4 regions of the Streptomyces kanasensis genome follow, and region 2 is predicted to be linked to each of the others. Evidence: riboswitches for the same ligand, from Rfam matches in the RefSeq annotation. Region 2 holds a riboswitch; each other region holds the start of a gene.

Region 1 (7,700 bases), on a different contig from region 2:
GGTCGCGGGCGCCTTCGCGAGGGTGTCCAGCATCCGCCCGGTGATGCCGACGGCGGGCGGCAGGTGCACGGAGAGCACGGTCTCCGGGTCCATCTCGCGCAGCGGCCGGAGGCCGGCCAGGAACCCGTCGCGGTCCACGATGTGCACCCACGGGCTGTCGACGGTCGCCCACAGCAGCTGCGCCCCCTCCAACTCGTCCGCGTCCAGCACCCCGGCGTCCCCGCTGTCGGCCAGTTCGGAGGTCGGCATGGGGCCGCCGAAGCAGTCGGAGCTGAAGCAGGTGCGGGAGCGGTCGTCGTAGAAGCCGACGGTCGCCGGGTTGTCGAAGAGCGGCGGCCGGAAGGCGTACAGGGTGCGGTCGCCGACGTCGAGGGACTGTCCCGGGTTCAGCAGGAAGACCCTGCTCGTGGGCAGGGGCCGCTCGGTGGACATGATGCCCGCGCCGATGTACGTGGTGACGACGCGTGCGTCGGGGGCGGCTTCCAGCAGGTCGAAGAGCCCGCCGGTGTGGTCGCGGTCGGGGTGGGTGAGCCAGATCCAGCGCACGTCGACCGGATCCATCACGGAGCCGAGCCGGGTGAGGAAGTCACGGTCGGGGAGGCCGAGCCCGGTGTCGACGACCACGGGCTCGCGGGCGTGCAGGACGAAGGCGTTGACGGTGAGGAAGCCCATCCCGGGGACGGGGAGCGAGTCCCCGAGGACGGTGATGTCACGGCCGACCTTGTGCGTGGTCATGGCGGCGCTCCGTTGCACCCCCCGGGGGTGGGCGTTCGCGGCCGCGCGGGTCCTCCGGTACGTCCATCATCGCCCCGGCCGTGCCACCTCCGCACCCCGCGCGGGTCGCCGTACCCGTACCGCCCGGAAGAGGGTTCCGGCGCGCGGCGACCGCGTCGCCCGGTGACGATGGGCTCCGGACGGCCACGAGGACGGCCAGGGCGGCGCGGGCAAGGACAGCGGGGACGCCCGAGGACAGCCGGACCCCGAGGACACCCGAGGACATGCGAGGAAAGGGGACACCGTGGGCGACGACGCGGCGGCGGCACACGCGGGCGGTACCGGCGGCGCGCCGGGCGGGGGCGCACACGACGCGCCAGGTGCGGGGCCGGGTGGTGGGCCGGGACCCGAGCGGTGGGCGTACATCGGTTCGTACACCTCGGGAGGTGGCCGCGGCATCACCGTCGCGGCCGTGGACCCCGGGGACGGGGCGCTGACCCCGGTCGCGGTGGTCGCCACCGCGCCGAACCCGGCGTGGCTCGCCCTCGACCGGCGGGCCGGGGTGCTGTACGCGGTGAGCGAGACGGACCCGGGCGCGGTGACCGCCTTCCGGGCCGACGGGCCGCGGCTCACCCCGCTCGGCCCGCCGGTCGGGGTGGGCGGCGCCGGGCCGACCCACCTGGGGCTCGCCGGCGGCAGGCTGCTGACCGCGAACTACGCCTCCGGAAGCGTGAGCAGCCTGCCGCTCGCGCCCGACGGCGCCGTCGGCGGGCCGCCCGTGGTCCTCGCGCACCACGGTTCCGGCCCGGACCCGGACCGGCAGGAGGCGCCGCACGCCCACCAGGTCGTCGGGGACCCGGGCGGCCGCTGGGTGCTCGGTGTGGACCTGGGCACGGACTCCGTGCGGGTCTGCGCGCCCGACCCGGACACCGGCGGGCTGCGGGTGCACGGCGAGGCGGCGCTGCGGGCGGGTTCGGGGCCGCGACACCTCGCCTTCCACCCGGACGGCGAGGTGGTCTACGTCCTGCACGAGCTGGCACCGCAGCTGACGGTGTGCCGGTGGGACGGTGCGTCAGGAGTGCTGCAGCCGCTCGCGGAAGTCGCCGTGGACACCGACCCGGCTCCGGAGGGCGGCCGGCTGCACCCGTCGGTCGTCGGCGTCGCGGCGGACGGGCGCTTCCTGTGGGTGGCGGTGCGCGGCAGCGACAGGCTGCTCACGCTCTCCCTGGAGGACGGCGCGGAGAAGCCCCGCGTCACGGGGAGCGTGGGCTGCGGCGGCGTCTGGCCGCGGGACGTGGTGCTCGACGCCCCGGGCCGCCGCCTGTACGTGGCCAACGAGTGGTCCGGCGACGTGACGTGGTTCGACGTGGACCCGGAGACCGGGACGCCACACCCGGCGGGTGCCCTGGAGCTGCCGGCCGCCGCCTGCGTCGTCCTCGACTGAACGGCCCCCTCGCGGCCGGCACGGCAAGGGTGCCGGGACGCGTCGCCGTCCCGGCACCCCGCGCCGACGGTGTCCGTCAGCGCACGCGGCCGTAGTAGACCGCCTTGGACCAGATCCGCTCCTGCTTCACCACCGAACCGGCCTTCGGGGAGTGCCAGATCTTGTTGCTGCCGGCGTAGATGCCGACGTGGTAGACCCGCCCACCGGAGTGGAAGAACACCAGGTCGCCCTTCTGGCGGCCGGCGGCCGAGATGTGCCGGGTCTTGTTGTACTGCTGCTGCGCGGTGCGCGGCAGCGTCTTGCCGGCCTGCTTGTAGGCGTAGAGCGTGAGCCCGGAGCAGTCGAACCGCTTCGGGCCGACGGCGCCGTACTTGTACGGGGAGCCCTTCTTCGAGGCCGCCACGTTGAGCGCCTTGACGGCGGGCGCGGGAGCCGCGGCCTCCGCTTGCGGGGCGACACCGGGGGCCAGGAGCGAGCCGCAGACTGCGGCGATGGTGAGAGCCGAGACCGTACCGGTCCGGGACAGCACGGACGGGACATTCATCTGCGCGGTCATGCGCAACCCTTCGTCATCCGCCTGCGAAGGATGACCTGTCGGGTTCGGGCTGGCGAAGTTGCCCGGCCGCTGACGCGGCTTCACCCCAAGGGACGGCCGTGGTGCACACGTCCCGTACTGCTGGGTCCTCCACTCCTGCCGATTCACATACCGTCGACTCAGTCATCCGGGCAGCGGCAGGACTCGGCGTCCGCCCGGACCGCCCCGCCACGGCGGCGAGGGCTTGTCGTCGTCACGGATCTTGACCCATGTCGAGCCGAAAGTTCGAACAGATTCGGCTTTTTGTGAGACTCCTCACCGCTCACCCCTTCCTGACATTCCGGGTGTTTCCGGGCAGGGCGAGATGGCCTGAAACCCCCTGTGAACAGGGGGATTCACGGCGGAATCACCCCTTCCGATTACGACTGTCCGCGCGGTGCCGCCGCAGCCTGCGATCCGGGTCTCGATGCACGGGTGAATACCGGTCACCCAGGTGCGCCCCACAGCTCGTTCGATTCCAGCCGGTCCGTCGCTCCCCGGCACGGGACGCGGCCCGGGGCCGGTCGCATCGGGGCGCCCCGTACCGGAACGCCCCGTACCGGAACGCCGGCGTGCGCGCCCCCGTACGCTTCCGTGCCCCGGAACGGTTCCCTCCGGCCTGCGGCCGGGTTCAGCGTGAGGGCTGTACTCCCGGCATGAGGGCGATCCAGGTGTTCTCGCTCTCCTTCAGGACGTAGATCGGATCCGTCCTGCGCTGCCAGTCCAGGGGCACGACGTAGTAGCGGCCCGCGCGTTCCAGGAGGAGGCGCAGTCCCGTGTAGCGGTGGCGGTGCGGGAGGTCGGCGCCGAGCTGCTCGTACGTGACCGTCGGTGAGGCGATGGCCAGCCGCTGGGTGCTCAGGACGACGACGGCGGGCCACCGGCGCACGGTGCGCGCACGGTCCCGGGCGTCCCGCTCGCCGAGGTGCCCGGCCACGAGCGTGAGGGACCAGAACAACAGGAGGAGCGCGGCGAAGACCGGTACGGCCCTGCCCCACAGGCCCTCCGGGCGTCCGCCCCGCACGGTCGGGCTCTGCCCCAGCAGGAGGCCCACGGCGAGAGTGAGCGGCGCGACCCAGCCGTAGGGCTGGATCCGCTGCCACAGGACCAGCAGCACCAGGCCGGCGACCGCGAACACCAGGTGGAGGCGCGCCAGCCACGCGAGGACCGTCGCGGCGGCCCTGACCGGCGGCCGCTCGCGAGCGCCGGCCCGCGCGAACAACAGGACCACCACCAGGACCGCGCCGACGGTCAGGACCTCCAGGCGGAGCAGGTGGAGGCTCTGCAGCGCCAGGTGGGAGAAGGCGAAGTCGAGGGACGCGGGCCCCAGGTGGAAGTACCCGTAGAAGCGTCCCGTGTAGATCGCGCCGAGGTAGAACATGAGGGCCGCGACGAGCGACGCCTGCGCCACGAGGGCCTTGACGAGCGCGGTGCCCGACGTGTCGCCGCCGCCCGCCCGGCCCTTGGCGAGGGGTTGCTCCGCCGGGGCCCCGCTCACGGGGCGTCGGGCGGGACTTCGACGCCGGGACTCTCGGGACCCGGGGGCTTGGGCCCGGGGGTCTTCGGGTCGGGGCTGGCGACCGTCTGGGTGGGCGCGACCCCGGGGTCCGTCGTCGTCGCGCCCCGGTCGGTGGGCGGTTGCGGGACCTGGGGCACCTGGTAGTGGCCGGTTCGGCTCGCGTACGGCGACGACGGCGTGCCCGGCGGCGTGGCGGTCGGCGACGCGGGCAGGAGGCTGCTCGACGGCGACGCCGGCGGGTCCCCCGGCTCGGAGGACGAACCGCAGGCGGCCGCTCCCCCGACGCACACCAGAACCAGCACACCGGTACGGGCGGCGCGCCCGATCACCCCGTCGACCATGTGACCTCCCGAGTCGCCGGTGAGCGTAGCCCCGTCGGGCCCGCGCTCCCGCGCGCCCGGCGGCCGGGCCCGGGCGCGCCCACCCGATCGGCCGCACACCCGGTACCGCGCCGCTGCCGGGCGCCGGCCCCGAGAGGTGCGTGCCCCGGGCGTCGGGACCGGCGGTGGCGGTCGGGGGAACGCCGGTCGGCCGGGGACCCGCGGCCGACTGCCGCCGGCTTGGCGGCCGACGACGCGCCCCCTGGCGTCCGAGCCGTCGGCGGGCGGGGTGGAGGTGGGGGCTGGGGCCCGCCCACCAGCGTCGGGCGCGGCGGGGCGGAGGGAAGTGCAGGCGACCGCGGGCACCCCCTCCGAAAGCCGGCGGATCGCCTTCCGGCCCCCGCCCTCCGCTCCCCCGACGGGCACGCCTCGACCGCGTCGTCCTCGTGGAGCGCGGCCACGTCGGCCGCGCCGCGCCTCGGACCGGCCGCCGGAGCCGTGCTCACGGGGGGCGTCGATCCGGCGCTCGTCGGCGTCCCGGCGGCGGTGCCCGCGGACCTCGGGTCGCAGCTGCTGACCGGCGGGCGGCTCGCCGCCGCGGCCCGCCCGGACACCCCCTCGGCCGAGCGGTGGCCGCGTCACCCTGCGTGACGCGGCCACCCATCCGTGCGCCTGCGTGCCGCCGGGCACCGGCCCGCGCGCGGTGGTCGACGACGCCGGCACGCCGACGCTCGTCCGGCGTAACGCCCCCCGTCCCGCCGTCCGGGCCCTGCTCGTCCCCACCTGCAGGGCCGTCGCCCCGGGGCCGCCGGCCACGGCGGCGGGACCGTCCGGCCGGCCGACATGGAAACCACCGATCCGGGAATGCGTCACCGGGTGTGATCGTTGATCCCCGGATGTACCGACCGATGACGACGTAAGGATCGACCGCCCGTGAGCAAGGTCCCCTCCCTCATCCTGAACAACGGTGTCTCCATGCCGCAGCTCGGCTTCGGCGTCTGGCAGGTCCCGGACGACGAGGCGGCGAGCGCCGTGGGCACCGCCCTGGAAGCCGGTTACCGGAGCGTCGACACCGCCGCGGTCTACGAGAACGAGCGCGGCACCGGACAGGCCATCGCCTCCTCGGGCATCCCCCGCGAGGAGCTGTTCGTCACCACCAAGCTGTGGAACAGCGAGCAGGGCCACGACTCCACGCTCCGCGCCTTCGACGCCTCCCTGGAGCGGCTGGGCCTCGACTACGTGGACCTGTACCTCATCCACTGGCCCGTGCCGGCGCTGGACGCGTACGTCGACACGTACAAGGCGTTCGAGAAGATCCTGGCCGACGGGCGTGCCCGCGCCATCGGCGTGTCGAACTTCCTGCCCGAACACCTGGAGCGGCTGATCGACGCCACCTCCGTGGTCCCGGCCGTCAACCAGATCGAGCTGCACCCGCAGCTCGCGCAGTCCGAGTCCCGCGCCTTCCACGCCCGCCACGAGATCGCCACCGAGGCCTGGTCGCCGCTCGGGCAGGGCAAGGGCCTGCTGGAGGTGCCGGCCGTCGCCGCCGTCGCCCGCAAGCACGGCCGCAGCCCGGCGCAGGTCGTGCTGCGCTGGCACCTGCAGCTCGGCAACGTCGTCATCCCGAAGTCCGTGACGCCGTCGCGGATCCGGGAGAACATCGACGTCTTCGACTTCGAGCTGGACGCCGAGGACATGGCGGCGTTCGCCGCCCTCGACGAGGGCAAGCGGCTCGGCCCCGACCCGGCCGAGTTCGACGTCCGCTGACCGGTTGAACCGCATGCGCCCGGGCGGGTCGCGGCCGTCTCGCACCCCGGCCCGCCCACCGCACGGCGCAGGAAGGGCCCCATGGACATGGACCGAGACCCCGGAGTGGAGCGGACCTCGAAGGAGGTCGCCGCGCTCGCGCCGCAGTGGACCCCCGTCTCCGAGCGGGCCGCGGTCGGACTGTGGCGGCTGCCCCGGGCGGCGGAGGCCGTGGAACGGGCGCTGGCGTCCGAGGACACGGCCCTGCGCGAGCGGGGCTGGGTGATGGTGCGCGCCCGCGTCGCGGAGGAGATCGACTCCGGGCGCGACTGGACGCGGGAGGCCGCCCTGTGGCTCGCCCGGGGCTCGGCGTCCTGGGCGGAGTCGGCGCGGGTGACGGGCGACCTCTCCTGGCGGGCTCGGGCGGCGGGCCGCAGCGCCCTGCTCTTCCTCAGCGACGCGCACGTGGCGTCGGTCGATCCCGGCGACCCGTACGGCCGCGCACTGTGGCACTGCTTCCTCACCACGCTCCGGTACGACTTCCGGTGCGCCGCCATCGAGGAGTTCTTCGGCCGCGGTCCCCGCGAGCTGCCGGACCTCGATCCGTACAGCGACGCGATGCGCGTCTTCGCCCTGCTGGGCCGCTCGCGCACCGAGGGCCTGCCGCTGCTGGACTCCGTCATGGCCCGGGCGGGTGACGACGACAAGGTGGTCCACGCCCTGCTGCACGGCCTGTGGCTCGGGGAGGACCTGCCCGACCAGGCGGACCGCATGCTGCGGCTGCTGGAGGCCCCGGCCTTCGCCGGGGGGCTCGGGCCCGAGGCGCTGTTCCGCAAGGCGGGGGCGCTGCGGCGGTTGCGCCGGTACGGCCCCGCCCTGCAGGCCGTCCAGGAGGCGATCGACGGCCTCGACCCGAGCGAGGTGGTCGTCCACGCCGACTGCGTGCGCGAGCGCTCCCTGATCCTGGCGGACCGGGACCTGTACGAGGCCGCCGGCGCGGGCGACCGCGCCCCGGCCCGCTGACGGCGGGACGGCGTTCCGCCGACGACGCGGCGACACGGGCGGGGGCGGTCCGGCCGTCATGCCGGACCGCCCCCGCCCTCACGCGTCTCCCCCGCCCTCGCGTCCTCTTCCGCCCGCAGGCGTCCTGCCGGGCCCTCATCCGTCCTGCCGGCCCTCACGGCTCGCGGCGCATCGGCCCCCACGGGCGCCGCTGCGCCGCGACCTCCTCCTGGGCCTCCTCGATGACCGCGAGGTCGATCCAGCACACCGGCTCCACGTCCCGCACCAGCGGTTCGTTGTCCGGGCCACGCCCCACCTCCCTGCCCCGCAGCGCCCAGGGGCGCACGTCGCCGTTGCGCTCCTGACGGAGGTGGCAGTAGT
Region 2 (7,700 bases):
AGGGTCAGGGCGAACGACCCGGTCCTCATCCAGTTCGGCCACAACGACAAGCAGACCGGCGCGTCCGCCTTCCGGAACAACCTCGCGACCATGATCACCCAGGTCCGGGCCAAGGGTGGCGTTCCGGTCCTGGTCACGCCACCGGTCCGGCGGCTGTTCGACGGCGACCGGCTCACCCCCACGGCGCTCCACGTCAACGGCGCCGGCGTGAACCTGCCCGGCGAGATGCGGGCGCTCGGCGCGGCGCGGAACGTGCCGGTGATCGATCTGACCGCCCGCAGCAAGGCGCTCGTCGAATCCCTGGGCCCGACCGCCTCCGCACAGCTCTACCTCCGCTCCTCCGCCGACGGCGTCACCGACAACACCCACTTCTCGCAGCACGGCGCGACCCGCATCGGAGAGCTGGTGCTCCAGGGCGTCCGGGAGCAGAACCTGCCCCTGGCCGCGTACCTGCGCTGACCGGCCGCCGAACACATCCCGACGACCCGGAAGGGAACCCCCGATGGAGAACAACCCGAGGGAAGGGAACGCGGTGGAGACCGCACCGAGCGCGACCGGCGAACGGAACCCACCGGACGCGCCGAGCGAACCGAACCCCCCGAGCCCGCCGGTCTCGTGGAGAACGCCGAAGCGGTGGACGCCGCGGAGGTCACCGGTGCGGACGCTCCTCACCGCCGTGCTGGTCATCGCCCTGTCCGGCCTCGGCGTCCGCGCCGCCTCGGCGGCCGACGGCACCGCGGCGAACTGCGCCGGCGCCTCCGGCGCGGCGGCCCCGGCCGCACGGGCCGCGGCGCAGCCGGTCACCGTCTGGTTGGCCGGTGACTCCACCATGGCCAACCCCAACGGCCGTTGCCCCGTCGGCTGGGGCAGCCAGTTCGGCGCCCTGTTCGACAGCGGCGTGACCGTCAGGAACCAGGCGGTGGGCGGCCGCAGCATCCAGACCTGGCTGTACGAGTCGAACGTGAGCGGCACGAAGGGCTCCGACGGCGAGTGCGTCATCACCTCCCCGACGTACTCCGCCCGATGGCAGGCGATGCTGAACGCGAGCACCGGGATGAAGGCCGGTGACTACCTGTTCATCCAGTTCGGCATCAACGACTCCTCCTCCGCCTGCCCGCGGCACGTCGGCCCGGTCCGCTACCAGCAGCTGATGACGATGATGGCGAAGGCCGCCCTCGCCCGGGGCGCTCACCCGGTGCTGCTCACCCCCGTCGCCGCCCTCACCTGCTCCGGCAGCACGGCGACCAGGAACCGCGGCTTCGTCGAGCAGACGTACGCCGCGGGGACCGCCGCCCGGGCGCCGGTCGTCGACCTGCAGACGCTGAGCGTCTCGCTCTACAACAGCCTGCGCTTCTGCCCCCACGACGGCGACTACGGATCGGGACCCGTAGGGGCCTTCTTCTGCGACGACCGCACCCACTTCGACACCCACGGCGCCCAGCGGGTGGCCAGGCTCGTCGCCGGTGACGTGCGCCGGCAGAACCTCCCGCTCGCCGCGCACCTCAGGTAGCGGGATACGGCCCGGTGGGACCAGGGGCCGGCCCCCGGCCCCACCGGCACCGGCCCCCTGCCTGCCTCGCCGGCACCGACCCCCCTGCCCGTCGCCGTCCAGCGGGGCCGCGACGAGCAGGGAGGCCGGTGCCGACGGCGGTAATGCCGTTTTTGTGCGCTAGGGGATGTTTCGTCCCGTCGAGATCGGTGAGCCGGACGGGGAAGCCCCGATGAGGAAGCAGGAGGGTTCACATGATCACCCGAGAGCAGATCCCGAGCGTGCTCGACCATCCCGTCTACGACCCCGACGGGAGCAAGATCGGCGAAGCCAGGCACGTCTTCCTCGACGACGCCACCGGCCGCCCGGAGTGGGTCAGCGTCAAGACCGGAATGTTCGGCACCAGTGAGTCCTTCGTGCCGGTCAAGGACGCCACGGTGGTCGGTGACCACCTGGAGGTGCCCTACGACAAGAGCAAGGTCAAGAACGCGCCCAACGTGGACGTCGACGCGGGCGGGCACCTGTCCGAGGACGAGGAGCACCGGCTGTACGAGCACTACGGCATCGCGTGGGACGAGTCGTGGGAGCAGGCCAACCGGTCCGGTGAGGGAGGCTGGGCCCGCTCCGACACCGAAGGCCGGACCAGGCCGGCCGCGACGGACCGCGGCGCTGACGACGCGATGACCCGCTCCGAGGAGCGGCTGCACGTCGGCACCGAGAGGCAGGAAGTGGGCCGTGCCCGCCTGCGCAAGTACGTGGTCACGGAGGAGGTCCAGAAGACCGTCCCCGTGCGGCACGAGGAGGTCCGCGTCGAACGCGAGCCGATCACCGACGCCAACCGCGACGCCGCACTGTCCGGCCCGGAGATCACCGAGGCCGAGCACGAGGTCACGCTGCACGCCGAGCGCCCCGTCGTCGAGACCGAGGCCGTCCCGGTGGAGCGGGTGCGCCTGGAGACCGAAGAGCACGTCGAGGAAGAGGAAGTCCGCGGCCAGGTCCGCAAGGAGCACATCGAGACCGATGGGCCCGACCGGCGGCGCGACGACCGTTGACCACGAGCGTCCCGTAGGCAGAGGACGAGACCGGCCGCCCCGGCGCCCATCGAACCCTCCCGCGGGGAGCACCGCCCGTCGCACGAGGAGAAGCACATGCCCAAGGTCGAGCAACCGCTCACCGACGACAGCATCAAGGTCCGCCAGCTCAGCCACTACCAGTTCAGCTGGGTCGCCGGCGACCCCGCCGGCCCCGGTACCTTCACCCTCCAGCTCGTCCTGGACGAGGGTGCCTGGGAAGAGGTGCTGACCGTGGACGCCGCTGACGCCGACGTCCTGCAGGACCTGCTGTCGAACACCGGAACCGTCCACTACGACGTCGCCCGTCGCACCCTGATGTTCGGCGTCACCCCCACCGGCAGCTGAACGAGGGCCGGCGGCCGCGTCATCGCGGGCGCCAGGAGCGGGGCGGCCACGTGCCACGACCGGAGCGAGGCCGCCCCGCTCCGCCCGCCTCGGGCCACGGATCGCCCGTGGGACGCGTTCGACGTGCCGGCGTACCGGTCGGTCCCCGGTGCGACTGTGCGCGCGGGCACGCCGGCGGACGGGAGGACCCCGTTCCGCCGGCGTACCCGCGCGTCGGCGTGCCGCGTCAGCCGCGCACCGGCCGGAAGTACCGGCCCAGCGCCCAGGCCGCCACCTGCCGGCCCGTGGCGTTGGCGACCACGTCGGCCGTGCGGGTGTGGATGCCCGCCCACACCCGGGCGTCGATGGCGTCCCGGTCGTAGTCGCGGGCGTGGGTGTAGGTGCGGGTGGCCTTCGCGACGATCGACGTGATGCGCAGGTCCAGCCGCGGGCTGCCGGACAGCAGGGTCAACGTCCGCGTCAGAGCGCCGGCCGTGGCGGCGTGGCCGCTGAGGTAGTCGGGGTGCGCGGGGGTTTCGAGGAGCGGCTGCCAGCCGGGGGCGGGCTCGGTGCGCGGGTTGCCGTCGTTCGCCGCCTCGTGGAGGGCGGTGACGGGTCGCCAGGAGCCGTAGCGGAGCTTCGCGTCCCAGGCGGCGATGACGGTGTCGGCCTGCACGGTGTTGACCGCGGCGTACAGGCGGGCGGTGTCCACCAGGTCGAGGCGCCGGCGGGCGGCCCGGTCGGCCAGGGCCCCCTGGAGGTCGAGCTTGGTGAAGAACAGCGCGGTGGAGGTCTGCGCCGGGGTGCGCCGTGAACCGGTCTTGGAGCCGAAGGTCTTCACCTCCTCGAGCTCGGCGGCGTAGCGGGCGGAGGTCAGCGCGGGAGGCGGTCCCGGGCGGAACTGCTCGGGCCGGTCCATGAGCAGCGGGCGGAGCCGGCCCAGCCACGCGCTGGCGAAGGGCTCGTGCGCGGGCGGGGTGGGGCGCCAGACGCCGGTGCCGGGCGCGTGCGGGAAGTCGACCTTGGTGCCGAAGCCGTCACCGGCGCGAAGGTCGATGACGTGCCGGGCGGCCCGGTGGCCGAAGGCCACCCCCGCGTCCTCCGCGGGCCCGTCGGGCACCTTCGCCAGGGAGGCGGTGTGGGCCTTCGCCAGCTTGCCCGCCGCCTGGGGGAAGGCGTGACGCAGGATGTCGTGGGCGGCGGTCGCCGCCGCGGCGACGGCCGAAGCGGGGCGGGGTGCCCGCTCCCGCCACCGGTAGGGCTCGTAGCGCCCCTCGACGCCGACGACCGCGTTGTAGACGGCGACCGAGACGAGGGCGTGCCAGAGCACCTCCTCGGACGCGCTCCCCTTCTGGTCGACGGTCTCCGCGGTGGTGCGCGCCCAGTCGACGACGACGGAGCGGGCCGATCCGGGCGCGGCGGCGCGGGTGGATTCCGGCACCGCCGCGGAGGGAGTGGTCGTGGCCGCCAGCGTGGTGAGGCCCAGAAGCACCGCCGAGGTCGCCCACACCCGACGGTGAGCCATGAGAAATGCCGTCTTTTGCACTATCCATCCCTTTGTTGGCCGTTTCCGATCGATTTAACCCTGAATGCTCGTCGAGGTGACGCAACCGCTCGGCGCGTCCCCGGACCCGTCCGGGCGGCGCGCTCACCCGAACGGCTCCGACGCGCGGTCATGTCCGGTTCGTCGCCGTCAGTGGCCCTTGGGGTGTTTTGGGGTTGTGAGTGGTAATTGGCCACCGTAGAGGGCGCATTGCGTCGCCCGGTCGCGGCCGGCGCGTCCCGTGACGTCGGTCACGCGGGGAACCGCCCGTCATTCCCGGACGGCCTGTGGTGTCAAGGAATTCACGCGGAATGGTCTTGGGAATTGATCACCTGTGGGAATTCCGGGCCTTGTTCCCGTCGACCGCCGTCGTCTACGGTCACCGCATTCCGGAGGGAACGCCGAATCCTGCCGCCTTCCGGACTCCGCACCCACTCACGCACGGCAGGAGCGGGGGAACCAGGTAAGTCGCCGGTCCGGTTCCCGGAGCGGCTCGGGGTGGAGTGGTGGCCGCGGCCACCGCCGGACATCTCCCGTCCGAACCCGACAGCTCACCTCGCAGGCGCCGGAGAGGAACGCCCCCATGCCCGCACAGGGTAAGCACCGCCGTCCCAGGAACAACCGCCTCGCCCGTACCCTCGCCGTCGCGAGCACCGGTGGAGCCGCTCTCGCCCTGCCCCTGGTCGGCGCCACGACCGCTTCGGCGGCGCCCGCCACGACGCAGCTGGCCGCCCCGGCGCAGGTCACGGCCGCGCCGACCGCCGCCGTGACCGCCGCCAAGCCCACGACGTACTCCGTGGCCGCGGGCGACACCCTCTTCCGCATCGCCGCCGACCACGCGGTCACCGGCGGGTGGAAGAAGCTGTTCCAGGACAACCGTCCGGTCATCGGTGACGACCCGTCACACATCCGGCCCGGCATGAAGCTCACGCTCGGCGCGAAGGCCGCCGAGCGCCCCGCGCCGGCCCGCGCCGACCGCTCCCAGGCCCGCCCGGCCGTGGCCCCCGTGCAGGCGAAGACGTACACCGACGACCTCGACGGCTGGATCAGGGAATCCCTGGACGTCCTGGCGCGGCACGGAATTCCCGGCACTTACGAGGGAATTCACCGGAACATCATGCGTGAATCCTCGGGAAATCCGCTCGCGATCAACAACTGGGACTCCAACGCGGCCGCCGGAACGCCTTCCAAGGGCCTCCTCCAGGTCATCGACCCGACCTTCACCGCGTACCACGTGCCCGGCACGCCGCTGGACCCGTACCACCCGGTCGCCAACATCACCGCCGCGTGCAACTACGCGGCCGACCGGTACGGCTCCATCGACAACGTCAACGGGCCGTACTGACCGTCCCTCCGGGGCAGGTCCCCGAGCCCTGCCCCGGATCCGGCGGCGCGGTGAGGCCGGAAGCGTCCGCGGACCAGCCCCCGCCGTCCTGGTTGCCGCAGTCGTTCACCGGCCGGTGCTCCGGCCGCTGCACGACGTTGCCCACGCCGAACAGGAGACCGCCCGCGCCCGGGGCGTCCGCACCCGTGCCGTCCGGGCCGGGGAGACCCGTACCCGGGAGGTCCGTACCGGGGACGTCCGTACCGGGGAGGTTCGTACCGGGGAGGTTCGTACCGAGAACCTCCGTACCGCGGGGGCCCGGGTGGGCGCTGATCGTGCCGCGCCCGCCCGTGCCGCGGCCGTCCGCGTCGGTGACGGCCGCGACGGCGGCCGTGGCGGCACCCGCGGTCACCGCGAGCGCGCACGCCAGGGCCGGCGCGGCGAGCAGGATGCGTCCAGGCATGGGGACCCCCTTCGAGGAGACGGTGTCCCGGCCACTGTGCGCGCCACCGCCCCGGCCGCACGCCCATTGCTCCGTCCGGCGGCGCGGTGCCCGCCCCGGCAGCCGCGCCGGCGGGAGCGCACCGGCGCCGCTGCCCGTCAGGCGTAGAGGGCCGGGCGTTCGGCGAGCGCCACCTCCACGCGTCCCCCGCCGGCCTGCGCGCGCACCCCCGCCTCGCACACGGCCGCCGCCGCGTACCCCCGTCCCAGCAGCTCGGCCCGGTGACCTCACCGCGCCGCGTGGCGTCCACCCAGGCCCGCACCTGGCGGTCGTACGCGTCCTCGAACCGCTCCTCGAACCCCGCCGCGACCCGGCCGCCCCAGCGGCCCGCCGTGGTGAGGAGCATGCCGTGCGCGTCGCCGATCCGCGCCGTGCCGCTCTCGCACACCGCCTCGGCCTGCACCTGGTAGCCGAAGCGGCAGTTGAGGTAGACCTCCACGTCGGCCAGGGCGCCGCCGTCCGTCTCGAGCACCACGAACTGCGGGTCGGCGAGCCCCTCCGGGGCGTTGCCCGACGCCCTCGGGCGCAGCACCGTGACCGCCGCGACCTCCTGACCCAGCAGCCAGCGGGTCACGTCCACCTCGTGCACCACCGAGTCCTCGACGAGCATCGCGTCGGTGAACCCGGGCGGCGAGGCGGCGTTGCGGTGCCGGTGGTGCAACATCAGCGGACGTCCCAGCCCGCCCTCGTCCAGCAGGGCCTTCAGCCCGAGGTACTCCGCGTCGTACCGCCGCATGAAGCCCACCTGGACCAGCCGCCGCCCGAGCCGCTCCTCGGCGCGCACCACCCGCAGTGCCGCCGCCGCGTCCGGGGTGAGGGGCTTCTCGCAGAGCACGGGAAGTCCGTACTCGAGCGCCGTGAGCAGCGCCGCCTCGTGCGCCGGGCCGGGGGAGGCGACGACGACGGCGTCGACGCCCGGCGCCGCCATCGCGGCGGCCGGGTCGGTGTGCACCGTGCAGCCGTCCACGGCCGCGGTGACCGCCGCGGCCCGCCCGGCGTCCACGTCCGCGACGGCGACCACCCGCGCCCCGGCGATCACCCGGTCGATGCGGCGGACGTGGTCGGCGCCCATCCGGCCGGTGCCGACGACGGCGACGCCGAGCGTCCCGTGCTGGGTCATGGTCCAGGGTCCCTTCCGGGTGAGCGGGGACGCCGTCAGGCGCCGCAGGAGCGCAGGAACCGCCGTGTCCGCACGGCGACGGGCAGCGGCTTTTCCGGCGGGCACGGGTACATGTCCTGCTCCACGATGGCGAACAGGTCCACGCCCAGGCGCTGCGCCGCCGCCAGGACCGGGGGGAGGGCGGGCACCCCGGACGGCGGTTCGCACATCACGCCGCGCCGCACGGCAGGCCCGAAGGCGACGCCGTTCGCCACGACGTCGGCGAGGACGGCCGGATCGACCTGCTTGAGGTGCAGGTAGCCGATGCGCTCGCCGTACGTCTCGA
Region 3 (7,700 bases), on a different contig from region 2:
GCGGCGACCCGGGTCACCGGCCGCCCTCCGCGCCGCCACCGGCGGTGTCCGCCGCGTCCGCCGACGCGCCGCCGGCCCCGGCCGCCGCGCCCCCGGGCTCCCGGTCGGCGCCGACGCACGGGCCCTTCGCCCACCACTCGGGGAGCATCGCGAGCGCCTCGTCCCCCAGGGGGTTGACGCCGGGTCCGGCGACCAGCGAGTGCCCGACCAGGACGTGCAGGCACTTCACCCGGTCCGGCATGCCGCCGGCGCTGGGGAAGCCGGCGAGCACCTCGATGGCGTCGCGGCGCGCGAGGTAGTCCTCGTGCGCGGCGCGGTAGGCGGCGGCCAGCTCGGGGTCGCGCGCCAGGCGCTCGGTCATCTCCTTCATGACGCCGTTCGCCTCCAGCGTGCCGATCGCGGAGTTCGCGCGGGGGCACGTGAGGTAGTACGTCGTCGGGAACGGCGTGCCGTCCGGGAGCCGGGGCGCGGTCTCGACCACGTCGGGGTTGCCGCACGGGCAGCGGTGCGCGATGGCCCGCAGGCCGCGCGGCGGGCGGCCGAGCTGGTCCTGGAAGGCCGCGACGTCGGCCTCGGTCGGCTCGGTGCGTTCGGTCTGCGGAGGGGGCGTTTCCATGCCTGCCTTGATCCTGGTGGAACTACGGGGCTATCGGTTCTCCTGGTCGGCGCGGTCCACGCCGTCCCAGACGTTCGAGTACCAGGGCCGGCCGGTGCCGCCCTGGTCGGGGCGGTGCTCGCGCGCCGCCTCGGGGTCGTTCATGGTGAAGGCCGTCTCGCCGGGGAGCACGTAGTGCAGGTGCCGGCGGGCGAGCTGCCGGACGTAGGCGTCGTCCTGGAGGCGGGCCTTCTCGTCGCGCAGCCGCTCGACCCGGGCCGCCGCCTGCTCCGCGAGCCGTTCCTGCTCGGCGATCTCGCCGCGCTGCGACACGTACTGGCGCATCGGGTAGGCGAGGGCCACGACCATGGAGCAGACCACGAGGGCGAGGAACGCGGCCCGGCCGGTCAGCCGGGAGCGGCGCGCCTGCCGGCGGTTCTGGGAGCGGTAGACGCGGGCGGCGGTCTGCTCGCCGAGCAGTCGCAGCCTCGTCGCGGTCGAGAACCGGTCCCGGTCCTGGCCCATCGGCTCGCCCCTCCTCACGTACGACGTACGACGTCCCCGGACACGGTACGGGACCGTGGCCGGGGACGTGCGCAACTGCGGCGTCGGGCGGGCGTCAGCCCTTGAAGCGCGGGAAGGCGCTGCGACCGGCGTACACCGCGGCGTCGTCGAGGATCTCCTCGATGCGCAGCAGCTGGTTGTACTTGGCGACGCGCTCGGAGCGGGCCGGGGCGCCGGTCTTGATCTGGCCGCAGTTGGTGGCGACGGCCAGGTCGGCGATGGTGACGTCCTCGGTCTCGCCGGAGCGGTGGGACATCATGCACTTGAAGCCGTTGCGCTGGGCCAGCTCGACGGCGTCGAGGGTCTCGGTGAGGGAGCCGATCTGGTTCACCTTGACGAGCAGGGCGTTGGCCGCGCCCTCCTCGATGCCGCGGGCGAGGCGCTCGGGGTTGGTGACGAACAGGTCGTCACCGACGAGCTGGACCTTCGTGCCGAGCTTCTCGGTGATGGTCTTCCAGCCGTCCCAGTCGTCCTCGAACAGCGGGTCCTCGATGGAGACAAGCGGGTACGCCTCGACGAGCTCGGCGTAGTACTCGGTCATCTCGGCGGCCGTGCGGGACTTGCCCTCGAAGGCGTAGGCGCCGTCCTTGTGGAACTCGGACGCGGCGACGTCCAGGGCGAGCGCGATGTCGCGGCCCGGGGTGTAGCCGGCCTGCTTGATCGCCTCCAGGATGAGGTCGAGCGCGGCGCGGTTCGACTCCAGGTTCGGGGCGAAGCCGCCCTCGTCGCCGAGGCCGGTGGACAGGCCCTTCTCCTTCAGCACCTTCTTGAGGGTGTGGTAGACCTCGGTGCCCCAGCGCAGGGCCTCGGAGAAGGACTCCGCGCCGATCGGCGCGATCATGAACTCCTGGATGTCCACGTTGGAGTCGGCGTGCGAGCCGCCGTTCAGGATGTTCATCATCGGCACCGGCAGCAGGTGCGCGTTCGGGCCGCCCAGGTAGCGGAAGAGCGGGAGGTCGGAGGCCTCGGAGGCGGCGTGCGCCACGGCGAGGGAGACGCCGAGGATGGCGTTGGCGCCGAGGGAGGACTTGTCCGGGGTGGCGTCCAGGTCGAACATCGCCTGGTCGATGAGGCGCTGCTCGGTGGCGTCGTAGCCGACGAGCTCCGGTCCGATCTGCTCGATGACGGCGAGCACCGCCTTCTCGACACCCTTGCCGAGGTAGCGGTCCTTGTCACCGTCGCGGAGCTCGAGGGCCTCGAACGCACCGGTGGAGGCACCGGAGGGGACGGCAGCACGGCCGGTGCTGCCGTCGTCGAGGCCGACCTCGACCTCGACCGTGGGGTTGCCTCGGGAGTCCAGGATTTCCCGGGCTACGACGACGTCGATGGACGGCACGAGCATCTCCTTCTGGGATGTGACGCGTGGAGTGCAGGGGCTTCACCCTTGCGGCAAGAGCCTAACCGGCTCCGGGGCCGGTGCCCGCGACCGCCCGCCTCCTGGGACGAAAAAGGGCACAACCACCCATGAGTCGGGACGAACTGACAGCGTCCCTACTGATGAGTAATCACGCTGAGCGGGTCGACACTCATCCGTCCTGGCCCGGTTCGCCCCGTTTCGTACGGGAGTCGTGACGACGGAGGGCCCCGGTCCGACCCACCCCCGGGTGGAGGGCGCGTCGGGCCGGGGCCGGTCGCCGCGGGAGGGGGTCAGCTCAGGTGGAGCTGCTGGCCCGGGTAGATCAGGTCGGCGTCGGAGACGATGTCCCGGTTCAGGTCGAACAGCTTCTTCCAGCCGCCCGTGACCTTCTCGGCCGTGGCGATGGAGCCGAGCGTGTCGCCGGCCTTGACGCGGTACTCGCCGTCGCCCTTCTCGACCTTCGCACCGGTCGGGGTGGTGACGGTGCCGGAGGACTTCGGGGCGGCCTTGGGCGTCGCGGCCTTCGGCGCGGTGCGCTGCTCGCTGCGCGTGGTGGGCTCCTCGGCGGTGCGCTCGGCGGCGGCGCCGTCGTACGCGGCACCGGACAGGCCGACGCCGCAGCTCGGCCACGCGCCCTTGCCCTGGCCGGCGAGGACCTTCTCGGCCACGGCTATCTGCTGCGACTTGGAGGCCTTGTCGGCGGTCTGGGCGTACGCGGTGCCGCCGTAGGCCGCCCAGGTGGAGGCGGAGAACTGCAGGCCGCCGTAGTAGCCGTTGCCGGTGTTGATCGACCAGTCGCCGCCGGACTCGCACTGCGCGACGCGGTCCCACTCGGCGGCGGTGGCGGCGTTCGCGGTCGTGGCGCCGAGCAGCGGGGCGGCGACGGCGGCACCCGTGATGCCGGCGAAGGCGGCGAAACGGACGGCCTTGGACGGGCGGCGGTGCTTGCGCTTGCCGGAAGAAAGCATGGTTGTGTCTCCTCACCGACGCCTACGAGGTGAGCTGTCGGGTTCGGGCCTGGTGAGTGCCCGGCCGTGCGCTGGGTGGCGCACGGCTTCACCCCTAGCCGGTCCCGGCCGTCCTCGGACGGCCCGGCCCCGGCGCTTACCTTGGGTCCCCCGCTCCTGCCCACGGCGCTGGAAGCGTCGACTGTTCCCGTCGCCGGCGGCAGGATTCGGCGTTACCGGTCGGACGGGGCCCGCGGTGGCGAGCTGGTCTCGACGGTAATCACAGACCGCCCCGAAGTTCAAAGGGGGACATCCGGGTCAATCTGCCCCTACTTGCCTGTCCCTTACGGGTGTTTGCGCAGGTAGGGGCCGAAACGGACGGACCGGGCGGCGGCGACGCACCAGTTGGGGTGAAGAGACTCTTGTCTCACTTCCGAGAAACGGACATTCAGCCCGTAACTACCCCTCGGACGGGGCGAGATCGAGGCTCTGGCCAGGGACGATGAGGTCCGGGTCGGTGCCGACGGCCTCGCGGTTGGCGTCGTAGAGGGCCGTCCAGCCGCCGGGCACCTCGTGCGCGTCCGCGATGGCCCAGAGGTTGTCGCCGGGCCGGACCGTGTACGTGCCGTCGGCCGCGAGACCGTCGGCGGTACGTGCCGTGGCGTCACCCCGCGAGGTGGGCGTACCCGTTCCGCGCCCTTCGACCGCGGCGCCGGCGTCGACGGAGCCGTCACCGGGGACCGGGGCCGTCGGACCGGCCGCGCCCTCCTCCTTGGCCGGCTCGCCGCGGTGCTTGCCGGTGCCGGACGCGGGGGTCGGGACCCCGCCGTCGACGGGGGCCTCGCCGGGGGCCGTCGGGGACGGCTCGGCGGTGGACCCGCCCGGGGCGGTCGGCGTCGCCGCCGGCGCGGTCGGCGACGCGGTGGCGCCGGAACCCGCGGGGGCGCCGGTCTCACCGGAGCCGGTCTCACCCGAGCCGGGCGCGCCGGAGCCGGTGGCGGCCTCGGTGCCGGTCGCGGGCCGGTCCGCCGTGGAGGGCGTGCCGGCGTCGGGGGCGGGCTCGGCGGACGCCTCGGGCTCCTCGGCGCTCGCCGACGGGGCGGGCGAGGTGCCGGGGTCGGTCTCCGTGGTGGAGCCGCCGCCGACGGTCAGGCCGGCGATGGGGGCACAGGTCTGCCAGGCGGCGGCGCCCTGCGCGGCGAAGACCTTCTCCGCGACGGCGATCTGCTGGGCGCGGCTGGCGAGGTCGGCGCGGGGCGCGTAGGCCGTGCCGCCGTACGCCTGCCAGGTCTCCTGGGAGAACTGGAGGCCGCCGTAGTAGCCGTTGCCGAGGTCGGCGCTCCACATGCCGCCGGTCTCGCACTCGGCGACCCGGTTCCAGGTCTCGGCGTCGGCCGCGGACGCGGTGCCCGCGCCGAGCAACGGCAGGGCGATCGCGGATCCGGTCACCCCCGCGGCGACGACGAGGGCGGGGGCCTGACGGGGTCGACGGTGTCGTCCGTTCCCGGAGCGCATGCGTTCAACCTTTCGCGTGACTGCTGAGGTGACGGTGAACGTAGCGGCATTCGAACGCCAGTCACAAGTCGATGCAGGGGAGATTACGCGAAGATCACAGTCATGACGGAGTGTCAGCTTGCTTCGGGGGTGAACTCCACCGGCAGCGTGCGCAGTCCCCGCATGATGAGTCCGCCGCGCCAGCGCAACTCCTCCGGGGGGACGGCGAGGCGCAGGTCGGGCAGGCGCGTCAGCAGCGTGGCGAGCGCCGTCTGCCCCTCCAGCCGGGCGAGCGGCGCGCCCAGGCAGTAGTGGATGCCGTGCCCGTAGCCGAGGTGCTGGTTGTCGCTCCGCGCGAGGTCCAGGGTGTCCGGCCGGTCGAACCGCTCGGGGTCCCGGTCGGCGGCCGCCAGGACGACCAGGACCGGCTCGCCCACCTCGACGCGCTGCCCGCCGAGGGTCAGCGGCTCGGTCGCGAAGCGCCAGGTGGCGAGCTCCACGGGCCCGTCGTACCGCAGCAGTTCCTCGACGCCGGTCTCCAGCAGTCCGTGTTCCCCGGCGGCCAGCGACCGCTGGAGGCGGGTGCGCTGCACGTCGTCGCGGAGCAGGGCGTACGTGCCGTTCCCGATGAGGTTGACCGTGGTCTCGAAACCGGCGAACAGCAGGATGAAGGCCATCGCGGCGGCCTCGTTCTCGGTGAGGTGCTCGCCGTGGTCGGAGGCCCGGATGAGCCCGGAGATCAGGTCGTCGTCCCCGCCCCGCCCCAACCCCTCCCGCTTGCGGTGGATCAGGTCGACGAGGTAGGCCCGCATCCGCTTCACGGCCCGCGCCACCCCGCCGCGCGGCCCGCCGCCGTGCCGGATCATCTGCCCGGCCCAGTCCCGGAAGTCGTCCTGGTCCTCGGCGGGCACCCCGAGCATGTCGCAGATGGCGTGGATGGGGAGCGGGAAGGCGAAGTCGTGGATGAGGTCGGCCTCGCCCTTCGCGGCGAAACCGTCGATCAGCCGGTCCGTCAGCTCCTGCACGCGGGGCGCGAACTCCGCGACCCGGCGCGGGGTGAACGCCTTCGACACGAGCCGGCGCAGCCGCGTGTGGTCCGGCGGGTCGATGTTGAGCAGGTGCGTCATCAGCTCGGCCTTGCGCTCGCCGGGGATGCCCGTCTTGCCCTTGGCGTGCGCCGGCTCGGCGTGGTGCGCCGGGTTCTTGCTGAGCCGCTGGTCGGCGAGGGCCTGCCGGGCGTCGGCGTACCGGGTGACCAGCCACGCCTCCACCCCGCTCGGCAGCCGCGTCCGGTGCACGGGTGCGTGCTCCCGCAGCCAGGCGTACGCCGGGTACGGATCGGTGGCGAACTCCCAGGTGAAGAGCTCGGGGGGGACGGCGGGGTCGTGGGGAGCGTTCACCCCCCGACGGTATCCGGCCCCTCGTCGAGGGCCCGCACGGCACCCGGGTGCCCGGCGTCGGCGGCCTTCCGCATCCAGGCGGCGGCCTCCTCCGGCTCGTACTCGGCCAGCAGGCGGGCCATCCGGTAGGCGCCGTAGGCGTCGCCGAGCTCGTGGCCGCGCGTGTACCAGTCGACGGCCCCGGGGCGGTCGTGCTCCTGCTCGCACATGACGCCGAGGTGCGTCGCGGCCGCGCCGAGCCCCTGGGCGACGCACTCGTGGAGGAACAGCTCGGTGGCGTTCCGGCTGCGGAACCGGTCCGGGGCGCGCTCGACCGGCCGGGCGGTGTCCAGCGCGTCGGCGGCCCGGCGCAGCCACAGCTGCGCGAGCAGCTCCTCGCCCCGGTAGCGGTGGAGCGCCCCGAGGCTCCCCGCGACGGAGGTGCGACCCGCGACGAGCGCTTCGCTGTAGCGGTCGAGGGCCCGTGCGTCGTCGCCCTCGGCGAACAGCAGGTCGCCCAGCCGGTGCGCCGCCTCGGGGTCGCCGCCGGCCGCTCCCTCGTTCAACCAGCGGTGTGCCCGGTCCACGAGCAGCAGGCCCAGCCGGGTCGCCGCGGTGGCGTCGCCCGCCTCGGCGGCCTGCTGGAGGTACGGCTCGGCCGCGCGGAGTTCGCCCCGGTCGGCGAGGAAGCGGCCCAGTTCGGCCGCGGCGGGACCGTGCCCGGCGGCGGCGGCGTTCCGCAGCCATTCCACCGAGCCGGTCAGCCGCGCGAGGCGGTGCATCGCCACGGCGTCCCCCGCCTCGGCGCGCGCCCGGTAGTGCCGGCCGGCCGCCTGCGCCACGGCCTCGTGGTCGTGCGCCAGGGCCAGGTCCCACACCGCGTCCGGCACCGGGGGGAAGCCGTCGTCCGCGAGCGCGTCGGCGACCAGGGAACCGTACGCCCGCCATCCGTCGTCCTCCTCGACGAGCAGTCCGGCCACGCCGAGGCGGGGGCGGGCCGCCCAGGCGAGGACGTCGTCCAGGTCGCCCGCGTCGTCGGGCGCGTGGTGCCGGTACGCCGCCCGCAGCAGCTCCGGGGGGACCGGGTGGTGCAGTCCGCACCGTGCCAGGTCGATCGCGGCGCGCACCAGCAGGTGGCCGCGCGGGTGGCGCGTGGGGCGCTCCGCGCGCCGCCACTCCTCCCACAGGTCGGGGCCGACCGCCAGGTAGGCGGTGACGGCCCGGCCCTCGCACCAGTACAGCGCCGTCTCCAGCCGCCCGTCGTCCCGGGCGACGAGCCTGCCGGTCTCGGCGAGGCTCCACTCGGCGCCCAGCTCCACCGTCCGCGCCCGGCTGAGGACCCGCGCGGGGCCCGGGGCGCCGAA
Region 4 (7,700 bases), on a different contig from region 2:
GCCCCGCCTGACGACACGACCACGCCTGACGCGACCGCCGCGGCGCGGCGCCGCGCCGTGACCGCGCCCCCGGGAAAGGCCCCCGGGATGAGCCCCCGACGTGACGTTCCCGGACGGTGGCGGGACACCCCGCGACCTCCGGGCGCCGACCGGCGGGCCATGCGACCTGCCGGCCGCCGGGATCCGCGCCCCCCTCGTCGGCGCGGCTCGAAGACCGGCGGCCGCGCGGCCCGGACCAGCGGCGCGGTCGAGCCGTGGGACATGCCGGCCCTCCACGACCACCCGCCCGGCACGGCGCCGGGCGCACGGTCGCCGACCCCCGCCGGGGCACGTTTCGTCGACGCGGCCCCCTGCCGCCCCGCCGGCCGGCAGGGGGCCCACCCCGGCGGGCACCGCCCGGCGGACCACCGAGGCCCCGCGTCCCGCCACCCGGCCGGGGTGGCGGGACGAACCACGTACCGCGGCCCACGTCGCCGCCGGACGACCTGCGGAACGGAGTGCGGAGCGAGCCATGACCACCACCGACTTCGACCTGGGCAAGCTGCTCGCCGAACGCGCCGGCGAGCGCTACGAGCTGCACAGCCGCCACCTCAACCACCAGCTGCCCCGCATGCTGCGCACCCTCGGCTTCGACAAGATGTACGAGCGGGCGGCGGGCGCCCACTTCTGGGACGGCGAGGGGAACGACTACCTCGACATGCTCGCCGGCTTCGGCGTGATGGGACTCGGCCGGCACCACCCCGTGGTCCGCCGTGCCCTCCACGACGTCATCGACGCCGACCTGCCCGACCTCACCCGCTTCGACTGCGCCCCCCTGCCCGGCCTCCTCGCCGAGCGGCTGCTGTCCCACTCCCCGGGGCTGGACCGGGTGTACTTCGGCAACAGCGGCACCGAGGCCGTGGAGACCGCGCTGAAGTTCGCCCGCCGCGCCACCGGCCGCGAGCGCGTCCTGTACTGCGCGCACGCCTTCCACGGGCTCACCGCCGGGGCGCTGTCCGTCAACGGCGAGGCGTGCTTCCGCGACGGCTTCGCCCCGCTGCTGCCCGACACGGCGATCGGCCTCGGCGACCTGGACGCCCTGGAGCGGGAGCTGAGGCGCGGCGACGTGGCCGCGCTCATCGTGGAGCCGATCCAGGGCAAGGGCGTCCACGAGACCCCGCCGGGCTTCCTGCGGGCCGCCCGGGAGCTGCTGCACCGCCGGGGCGCCCTGCTCATCGTCGACGAGGTCCAGACCGGCCTGGGCCGCACCGGTGACTTCTACGCGTACCAGCACGAGCCGGGCGTCGAGCCCGACCTGGTGTGCGTCGCGAAGGCCCTGTCCGGGGGGTACGTCCCGGTCGGCGCCACGCTCGGCAAGGACTGGATCTTCAAGAAGGTCTACTCGTCCATGGACCGCGTCGTCGTCCACTCCGCCAGCTTCGGGGCCAACGCCCAGGCCATGGCGGCCGGGCTGGCCGTCCTCGCGGTGCTGGAGGGCGAGGACCTCGTCGGGAACGCCCGCCGCACCGGCGCGCTGCTGAAGGCCCGGCTGTCGGAGCTCGTCGGCCGGTACGAGATGCTCCACGACGTGCGGGGCCGCGGCCTGATGCTCGGCCTGGAGTTCGGCAGGCCCTCGTCCCTGGGGCTGCGCAGCCGCTGGACGATGCTGCAGACGGCCCGCAAGGGGCTGTTCGCGCAGATGGTCGTGGTGCCGCTGCTCCAGCGGCACCGCGTCCTCACCCAGGTCTGCGGCGACCGGCTCGAAGTGATCAAGCTGATCCCGCCGCTGGTCCTCACGGAGGGGGACGTCGAGCGGTTCGTCGCCGCGTTCACCGCCGTCATGGACGAGGCCCACAGCGGCGGCGGGCTCGTCTGGGACTTCGGGCGCACCCTGGTGAAGCAGGCCGTCGGCAACCGCTGACCCGGCTCCGGTGGGCGGTGGTGGCGGCCCGGCGGCCACGCGGCGGCGTCACCGCCCCGCCCGTCAGTCGGTGAGCAGGCGGTGGCGCAGCCGCTCGCGGGTCGCGCCGTCGAGCGAGAGCCCCTCGCTCAGGTACCGCTCGGTCGAGCCCCAGTGCTCCTCGATCGTCTCGTACGCCGTCGCCAGGTACTCGACGCGTGCGTCGAAGAGCGGCGCGAGGAGCTCCATCACCTCCGGGGACATCCCGGTGGGCGAGGAGTCGCTGCGGTGCACCTTGTACCGGCGGCGCGGGTCGTTCGACTTCAGGTAGTCCGCCTCGATCGCGTCCCGCTCGACACCGACGGCCAGCAGCGCCACCGCCACGGACAGGCCCGCCCGGTCCTTGCCCGCCGCGCAGTGCATCAGCGCGGGGACGCTGTCATCGGCGAGGGCGTGCAGCACCCGGCCGTGCTCGGCGGTCCGCTCGGCGATGATGCTGCGGTACGCGTACCGCATGCGCGCCGCGGCCTTGCCGTCACCGAGGAGGTCCCGCAGCTGCTCGATGTCGCCGTCGCGCACCATCCGCCAGAACTCGGCGCCGTCGGCCGGGTCGGTCAGCGGGATGTTGACGTTCCGCACGCCGGGCAGCTCGACGTCGGGCCCCTCCAGCGCCTGGTCGGCCGCGTTGCGGAAGTCGAAGACGGTGTGGAGCCCGAGCGAGGCGAGGAGGACGGCGTCCTCGGCGGTGGCGTGCGCGAGGTGCCCGCTGCGGAACAGCACACCGTCGCGCACCCGGCGCCCGTCCACGGTCGGCAGCCCGCCCACGTCGCGGAAGTTGCGCACGCCGGTGAGCTCCGGCTCGGCGGTCGGCGGGACGTCCGGCAGCTGCTGCGTCACGGGGGCTCCTCCGTGTCTGGCGTCGGCGACGGCCGCCGACGATGTCGCGGATCAGACGATACGACATCGCTTCCCCCGGTGAAGATCACCATGCGGGTCGTCCTCCTGTCGTCCGCACACGGCCCCCGCCCGTGGTCAGGGCCCTGCGGGGCGGGTGCGCGGGGCCCCGCGGAGTGCCGACCCGGCGGGTCGTTCTGTCCCTGTTCGGGGTCTTTCGCGTACCGGTCCGGCGGTGGCCGCCGTCGGCGCGGCCCCGGATGGGTGGGGGATGGGTCGATGGTCGCCCTGATCACGATCGGCGGCTTCTGTCCGTATTCGCGACGTAAGTAGTAACACGCCCCGTAAACAAGGGAGATGGCCTCCGGTGCGTGAGCAGCGTCATAGAAGTGACGGACCGTGGCCGACCGCGGCGCCGAAATGGCCTGTGCAGCACGGGAACACATGATCCGCAATCCACGGAGGGTGACCGGAATTCCGGCGCGAATTCCGAAGGATGAATGCACCGGCGCAACCATCCGCTTGTTCCCGGCGTCCTGACTCGCTTACGGTCCCGACCAGCCGGGCGGATCGCCGAATCCTGCCGCCGCCCCGGAATTCGCACTCACCCAACGTGTGGCAGGAGCGGGGGACCCAGGTAGTCCGCCGTACGGGAATTCCCGTACGGCTAGGGGTGAAGTCGCGCCACCGGCGCGGCCGGGCAGCTCCAGCCCGAACCCGACAGCTCACCTCGCAGGCGCCGGAGAGGAAAACGCCATGCCCGCCAAGGGTAAGCACCGCCGTCCCAAGTCCAGCCCGCTCACCCGCGGTTTCGTCGCCGCCGGTACCGGTGGCGCCGCCATCGCCCTCCCGCTCATCGGCGCGACCGGAGCCAACGCCGCCGCCCCCGCGGCCGCCCCGGCCACCGCCCCCCAGGCCGCCGTCGCGTCCGTCACCGAGGCCGCCAAGCCCGCCGCGCGGGTCTACACCGTCGCGGCCGGCGACTACCTGGCGAAGATCGCGCACAACAAGAACGTCAAGGGCGGCTGGCAGAAGCTGTACGCCGACAACCGCGACGTCATCGGCGACGACCCGGCACTCATCCACCCGGGCCTCAAGCTGACCCTCGGCGCCAAGAACCCGGACAAGGCCGACCAGGCCCGTCCCGAGGCCCGCGCCTCCCGCTCCGCCGCCTCGTCCCCGGCGCCGGCGAAGGCCGCCCCGGCGAAGGCCGCCAAGGTCGAGCAGCAGGCCCCCGCGCAGAGCAGCTCCTCCGGCTTCACCGCCCCGGTCTCGGCGGGCGTCTCCACCCCGTACCGCGCCTCCGGCTCCATGTGGTCCTCCGGCTACCACACCGGTGTCGACTTCACCGCCTCCTCCGGCACCACCGTCAAGGCCGTCGGCCCGGGCACCGTGGTCTCGGCCGGCTGGAGCGGCGCCTACGGCAACGAGGTCGTCATCAAGCACGCCGACGGCAACTACTCGCAGTACGCCCACCTCTCCTCCCTCTCCGTCTCCGCCGGCCAGACCGTCGGCGGCGGCCAGCAGATCGGCCTCTCCGGCTCCACCGGCAACTCCACCGGCCCGCACCTGCACTTCGAGATCCGCACCAGCCCCGCCTACGGCTCGGACATCGACCCGCTGGCGTACCTCCGGGGCCACGGCGTCAGCATCTGACGCCCGGCGCTCCGCGCGCCCCGCACCGCCGCACCGCGCCGCCGCCCGGCACCCCTGAGGGGTGCCGGGCGGCGGCGCGGTGGCGGAGATCACGCCCCGTCAACCCCTCCTACGGTCGCGTAGGTCACACCGCGCGGAGGATGATGTGCTGCCGTGGCAGACGATTCGACGATGGGGGAGAACGACGTGATCGGGTCGTACACGGCGATCGGCGACAGCTTCACGGAGGGCGTCGGGGACCCGGGTCCCGGCGGGCGCTTCGTCGGCTGGGCCGACCGCCTCGCGGTCCTGCTGGCCGACCGGATCCCCGAGGAGGGGCACTTCCGCTACGCCAACCTCGCCGTGCGCGGCAGGCTCCTCGACCAGATCGTGGCGGAACAGGTGCCGAGGGCGAAGGCCCTCGCCCCCGACCTGGTGACCTTCTGCGCCGGCGGCAACGACATCATCCGCCCCGGCAGCGACCCGGACGACGTCGCCGAGCGCTTCGAGCGGGCGGTCGTCGACCTGACCTCCCACATCGGCACGGTCCTCGTGACCACCGGCTTCGACACGCGCGGCGTGCCGGTCCTGCGCCACCTGCGCGGCAAGATCGCCACGTACAACGGCCACGTGCGCGCCATCGCCGACCGGTACGGCTGCCCCGTCCTGGACCTGTGGTCCCTGCGGACCGTCCAGGACCGGCGCGCCTGGGACCACGACCGCCTGCACCTGTCGCCCGAGGGCCACACGCGCGTGGCCCTGCGCGCCGCGCAGGTCCTCGGCCTGGAGGTCCCGGCCGACCCGGACCAGGCGTGGCCGCCGCTCCCGCCGCGCGGGACCCTGGAGGGGCGGCGCGACGACATCCAGTGGGCCCGCGAGTACCTGGTCCCCTGGATCGGCCGCCGCCTGCGGGGCGAGAGCTCCGGCGACCGTGTCTCCGCCAAGCGCCCGGACCTCCTGCCCCTGTGACCGGGGGCACGGGGACGCGGCCCACGGGGCGCGTCACTGCGGATGCCCGCCGCCGCGCCGGTGCCTGCCGGCGCGGCGGTCACCCCGTCCGCCCGGAGACCGCGCCGCGCCCGGCTCGGTGCCGGGGCGCGCATCAGCCGCGCACCGCTTCCGCCGTCACGCCGGCGTCCGCCCCGCCCGTCACGCCGGAGTCCGCGCCGCGCGTCAGCCGGGGCGGGTTCCGTGCGTCCGTCCCGCCCGTCACGGCGGCGTCCGTCCTGCCCCGCTACGCCGGTGCCGCGGCGCCCAGCTCGCGGGCGAGCGCCTCGTCCGCCCAGCGCAGCATCGTCCCGCGGGCCAGCGACCCCCGGTAGACCGTCATCTGCACCGCGAGCCCGTCCAGCAGCGCCGTCAGCCGGCGGGCCGCGCCACGGGGGTCGGCGCACCGGAACTCACCCGCCGCCGCCCCCTCGGCGAACACCTCCGCCAGGGCCGCCTTCCACTGCCGGTCCAGCCCCGCGGCGACCTCCCGCAGCGCCGGCTCGCGCGGGGCCGCCGCCCACGCCTCGATCCACAGCCGCCACCCCTTCGCCTGCCCGCTCGGCACGTACCAGCGCACCGCCGCGCGCAGCCGCCGCGCCGCCGAGGCCCGCCGCCCCAGGATCCGCCGCAGCTCCGCGAGGTCGCCCTCCGCCGCGTACGCGAACGCCGCGGCGACCAGCCGCTCCTTCGTGGAGAAGTGGTACAGCACCAGCGCCCCGCTCACGCCCAGGGCCGCCGCCACGTCCGCGACCCGCACCGCCGCGAGCCCCCGCCCCTCGATCTGCTCGACGGTCGCCCGCAGCAGCTCCTCACGCCGCTCGGCCGCGCCCAGCCGCACTCTCGTCACGTCACCCGCCCCGTCGTCCACCCTCAGCGCGGGACAGTATCCCGGACCGCTGGCGGTACCCTCCCGTCCGCCTCCACCGGAACGCCCGGGTGCCGGTCGTGCCGTCGGCCCATAATGGAAGCCCCGAGCCCCTTGGAGGTGCTGTGACCGGCGTCGACGCTCCCCGCCCGCTGCGTGCCCGGCTCCGCTCCCTGCGGCCGGCCGCTTTCGGCGCGGACGCCGCCGGCGAGCGGCTGGAGCGCATCCGCCGCTCGCCGAACTTCGCCGACGGAGCCTTCCGCAACCCGGGTGGCACCGCCGACCACCGGCCGTCCGGCTCCGCGACCGAGTTCGCGAAGGTCTACTTCCGCAAGGAGGAGCGCCTGCGCCGCGCCCCCGCGCGCCCGATACCCCTCCACCCGCACACCGCCGCCGACCTCGCCGAGGCCCCGGCCACCGGTCTGCGCCTGACCTGGACCGGGCACTCCAGCGTCCTCGCCGAGATCGACGGGCTGCGGGTCCTGTTCGACCCGGTCTGGGGCGAGCGCTGCTCCCCCTTCACCTTCGCCGGGCCCCGGCGGCTCCACCCCGTCCCGGCGCCGCTCGCCGCGCTCGGCCCGGTCGACGTCGTCGTGATCTCCCACGACCACTACGACCACCTCGACCTGCCGACCGTCCGCGCCCTGGCCGGTACCGACACCCTCTTCGCCGCCCCGCTCGGCGTCGGCGCCCACCTGGAGCGCTGGGGCGTGTCCCCCTCCCGCCTGCGCGAGCTGGACTGGAACGAGTCGACGCGGATCCGCGACGTACGTCTCACCGCCACCCCCGCCCGTCACTTCTGCGGCCGCGGACTGCGCAACCAGCAGCACACGCTCTGGGCGTCCTGGGTCGTCGAGGGCCCGGAACACCGCGTCTACCACAGCGGGGACACGGGCTACTTCCCCGGTTTCCGCGACATCGGCGCCGCGCACGGCCCCTTCGACGTCACCATGATCCAGATCGGCGCGTACTCGGACTTCTGGCCCGACATCCACATGACTCCCGAGGAGGGCGTGCGCGCCCACCTCGACCTCCAGGGCGGCCGGCCCGGCGGGGTGCTGCTCCCCATCCACTGGGGCACCTTCAACCTCGCCCCGCACGCCTGGGCGGAGCCGGGGGAGTGGACCCGTGACGCGGCCGCGGAAGCCGGGCAGCGCGTCGCGTTCCCCCGCCCCGGTCGGCCCTTCGAGCCGGCGGCCGAGCTCCCCGTGGACCCGTGGTGGCGCTCCGTCTCCCACCCCCTCATCCACCACTGGCGCCGCTCCCGCCCCCTGGGCACCACCACCCCGGCCACCGACCCGGACCCGGCCCCCCAGCCGTAGACGGGATACCCCCGACGCCGGTCCTGTCGTTCCGTCATGCGGCGTGCCGGTGGCGGAAGTCGCGTCCGGTTCGCGGAATCGGGCTCGCCGCGCCGGTCCGTCCGGCAGGATGTGC

The links. A riboswitch is a leader RNA that binds a small molecule or an ion and turns the genes downstream of it on or off. The one in region 2 is predicted to bind cyclic di-AMP.
Region 1: another riboswitch for cyclic di-AMP. It lies ahead of ACF053_RS01680 (C40 family peptidase); the one in region 2 lies ahead of ACF053_RS22695 (transglycosylase SLT domain-containing protein).
Region 3: another riboswitch for cyclic di-AMP. It lies ahead of ACF053_RS16145 (transglycosylase family protein); the one in region 2 lies ahead of ACF053_RS22695 (transglycosylase SLT domain-containing protein).
Region 4: another riboswitch for cyclic di-AMP. It lies ahead of ACF053_RS03480 (M23 family metallopeptidase); the one in region 2 lies ahead of ACF053_RS22695 (transglycosylase SLT domain-containing protein).

Annotation. Positions count from the first base shown of each region.
Region 1 covers NZ_JBIBSF010000001.1:396,862-404,561, forward strand. The annotation lists gene ACF053_RS01670 (MBL fold metallo-hydrolase) at 1-735, opposite strand, end outside; gene ACF053_RS01675 (lactonase family protein) at 1,139-2,158, shown strand; gene ACF053_RS01680 (C40 family peptidase) at 2,235-2,714, opposite strand; cyclic di-AMP (ydaO/yuaA leader) riboswitch at 2,718-2,880, opposite strand; gene ACF053_RS01685 (hypothetical protein) at 3,364-4,230, opposite strand; gene ACF053_RS01690 (hypothetical protein) at 4,227-4,592, opposite strand; gene ACF053_RS01695 (aldo/keto reductase) at 5,505-6,338, shown strand; gene ACF053_RS01700 (hypothetical protein) at 6,420-7,340, shown strand; gene ACF053_RS01705 (DUF6098 family protein) at 7,495-7,700, opposite strand, start outside.
Region 2 covers NZ_JBIBSF010000009.1:213,992-221,691, reverse strand. The annotation lists gene ACF053_RS22720 (rhamnogalacturonan acetylesterase) at 1-459, shown strand, start outside; gene ACF053_RS22715 (SGNH/GDSL hydrolase family protein) at 656-1,510, shown strand; gene ACF053_RS22710 (DUF2382 domain-containing protein) at 1,744-2,541, shown strand; gene ACF053_RS22705 (hypothetical protein) at 2,638-2,907, shown strand; gene ACF053_RS22700 (vanadium-dependent haloperoxidase) at 3,134-4,411, opposite strand; cyclic di-AMP (ydaO/yuaA leader) riboswitch at 4,852-5,007, shown strand; gene ACF053_RS22695 (transglycosylase SLT domain-containing protein) at 5,013-5,774, shown strand; gene ACF053_RS22690 (hypothetical protein) at 5,758-6,216, opposite strand; partial or broken gene ACF053_RS22685 (Gfo/Idh/MocA family protein) at 6,354-7,375, opposite strand; gene ACF053_RS22680 (sugar phosphate isomerase/epimerase family protein) at 7,411-7,700, opposite strand, start outside.
Region 3 covers NZ_JBIBSF010000005.1:483,408-491,107, reverse strand. The annotation lists gene ACF053_RS16165 (Ppx/GppA phosphatase family protein) at 1-17, opposite strand, end outside; gene ACF053_RS16160 (DUF501 domain-containing protein) at 14-616, opposite strand; gene ACF053_RS16155 (FtsB family cell division protein) at 647-1,120, opposite strand; gene eno (phosphopyruvate hydratase) at 1,215-2,495, opposite strand; gene ACF053_RS16145 (transglycosylase family protein) at 2,807-3,484, opposite strand; cyclic di-AMP (ydaO/yuaA leader) riboswitch at 3,489-3,662, opposite strand; gene ACF053_RS16140 (transglycosylase family protein) at 3,923-4,978, opposite strand; gene ACF053_RS16135 (cytochrome P450 family protein) at 5,092-6,357, opposite strand; gene ACF053_RS16130 (hypothetical protein) at 6,354-7,700, opposite strand, start outside.
Region 4 covers NZ_JBIBSF010000001.1:789,054-796,753, reverse strand. The annotation lists gene ACF053_RS03490 (aspartate aminotransferase family protein) at 512-1,900, shown strand; gene ACF053_RS03485 (tyrosine-protein phosphatase) at 1,964-2,776, opposite strand; cyclic di-AMP (ydaO/yuaA leader) riboswitch at 3,369-3,527, shown strand; gene ACF053_RS03480 (M23 family metallopeptidase) at 3,530-4,429, shown strand; gene ACF053_RS03475 (SGNH/GDSL hydrolase family protein) at 4,601-5,377, shown strand; gene ACF053_RS03470 (TetR family transcriptional regulator C-terminal domain-containing protein) at 5,643-6,245, opposite strand; gene ACF053_RS03465 (MBL fold metallo-hydrolase) at 6,389-7,585, shown strand.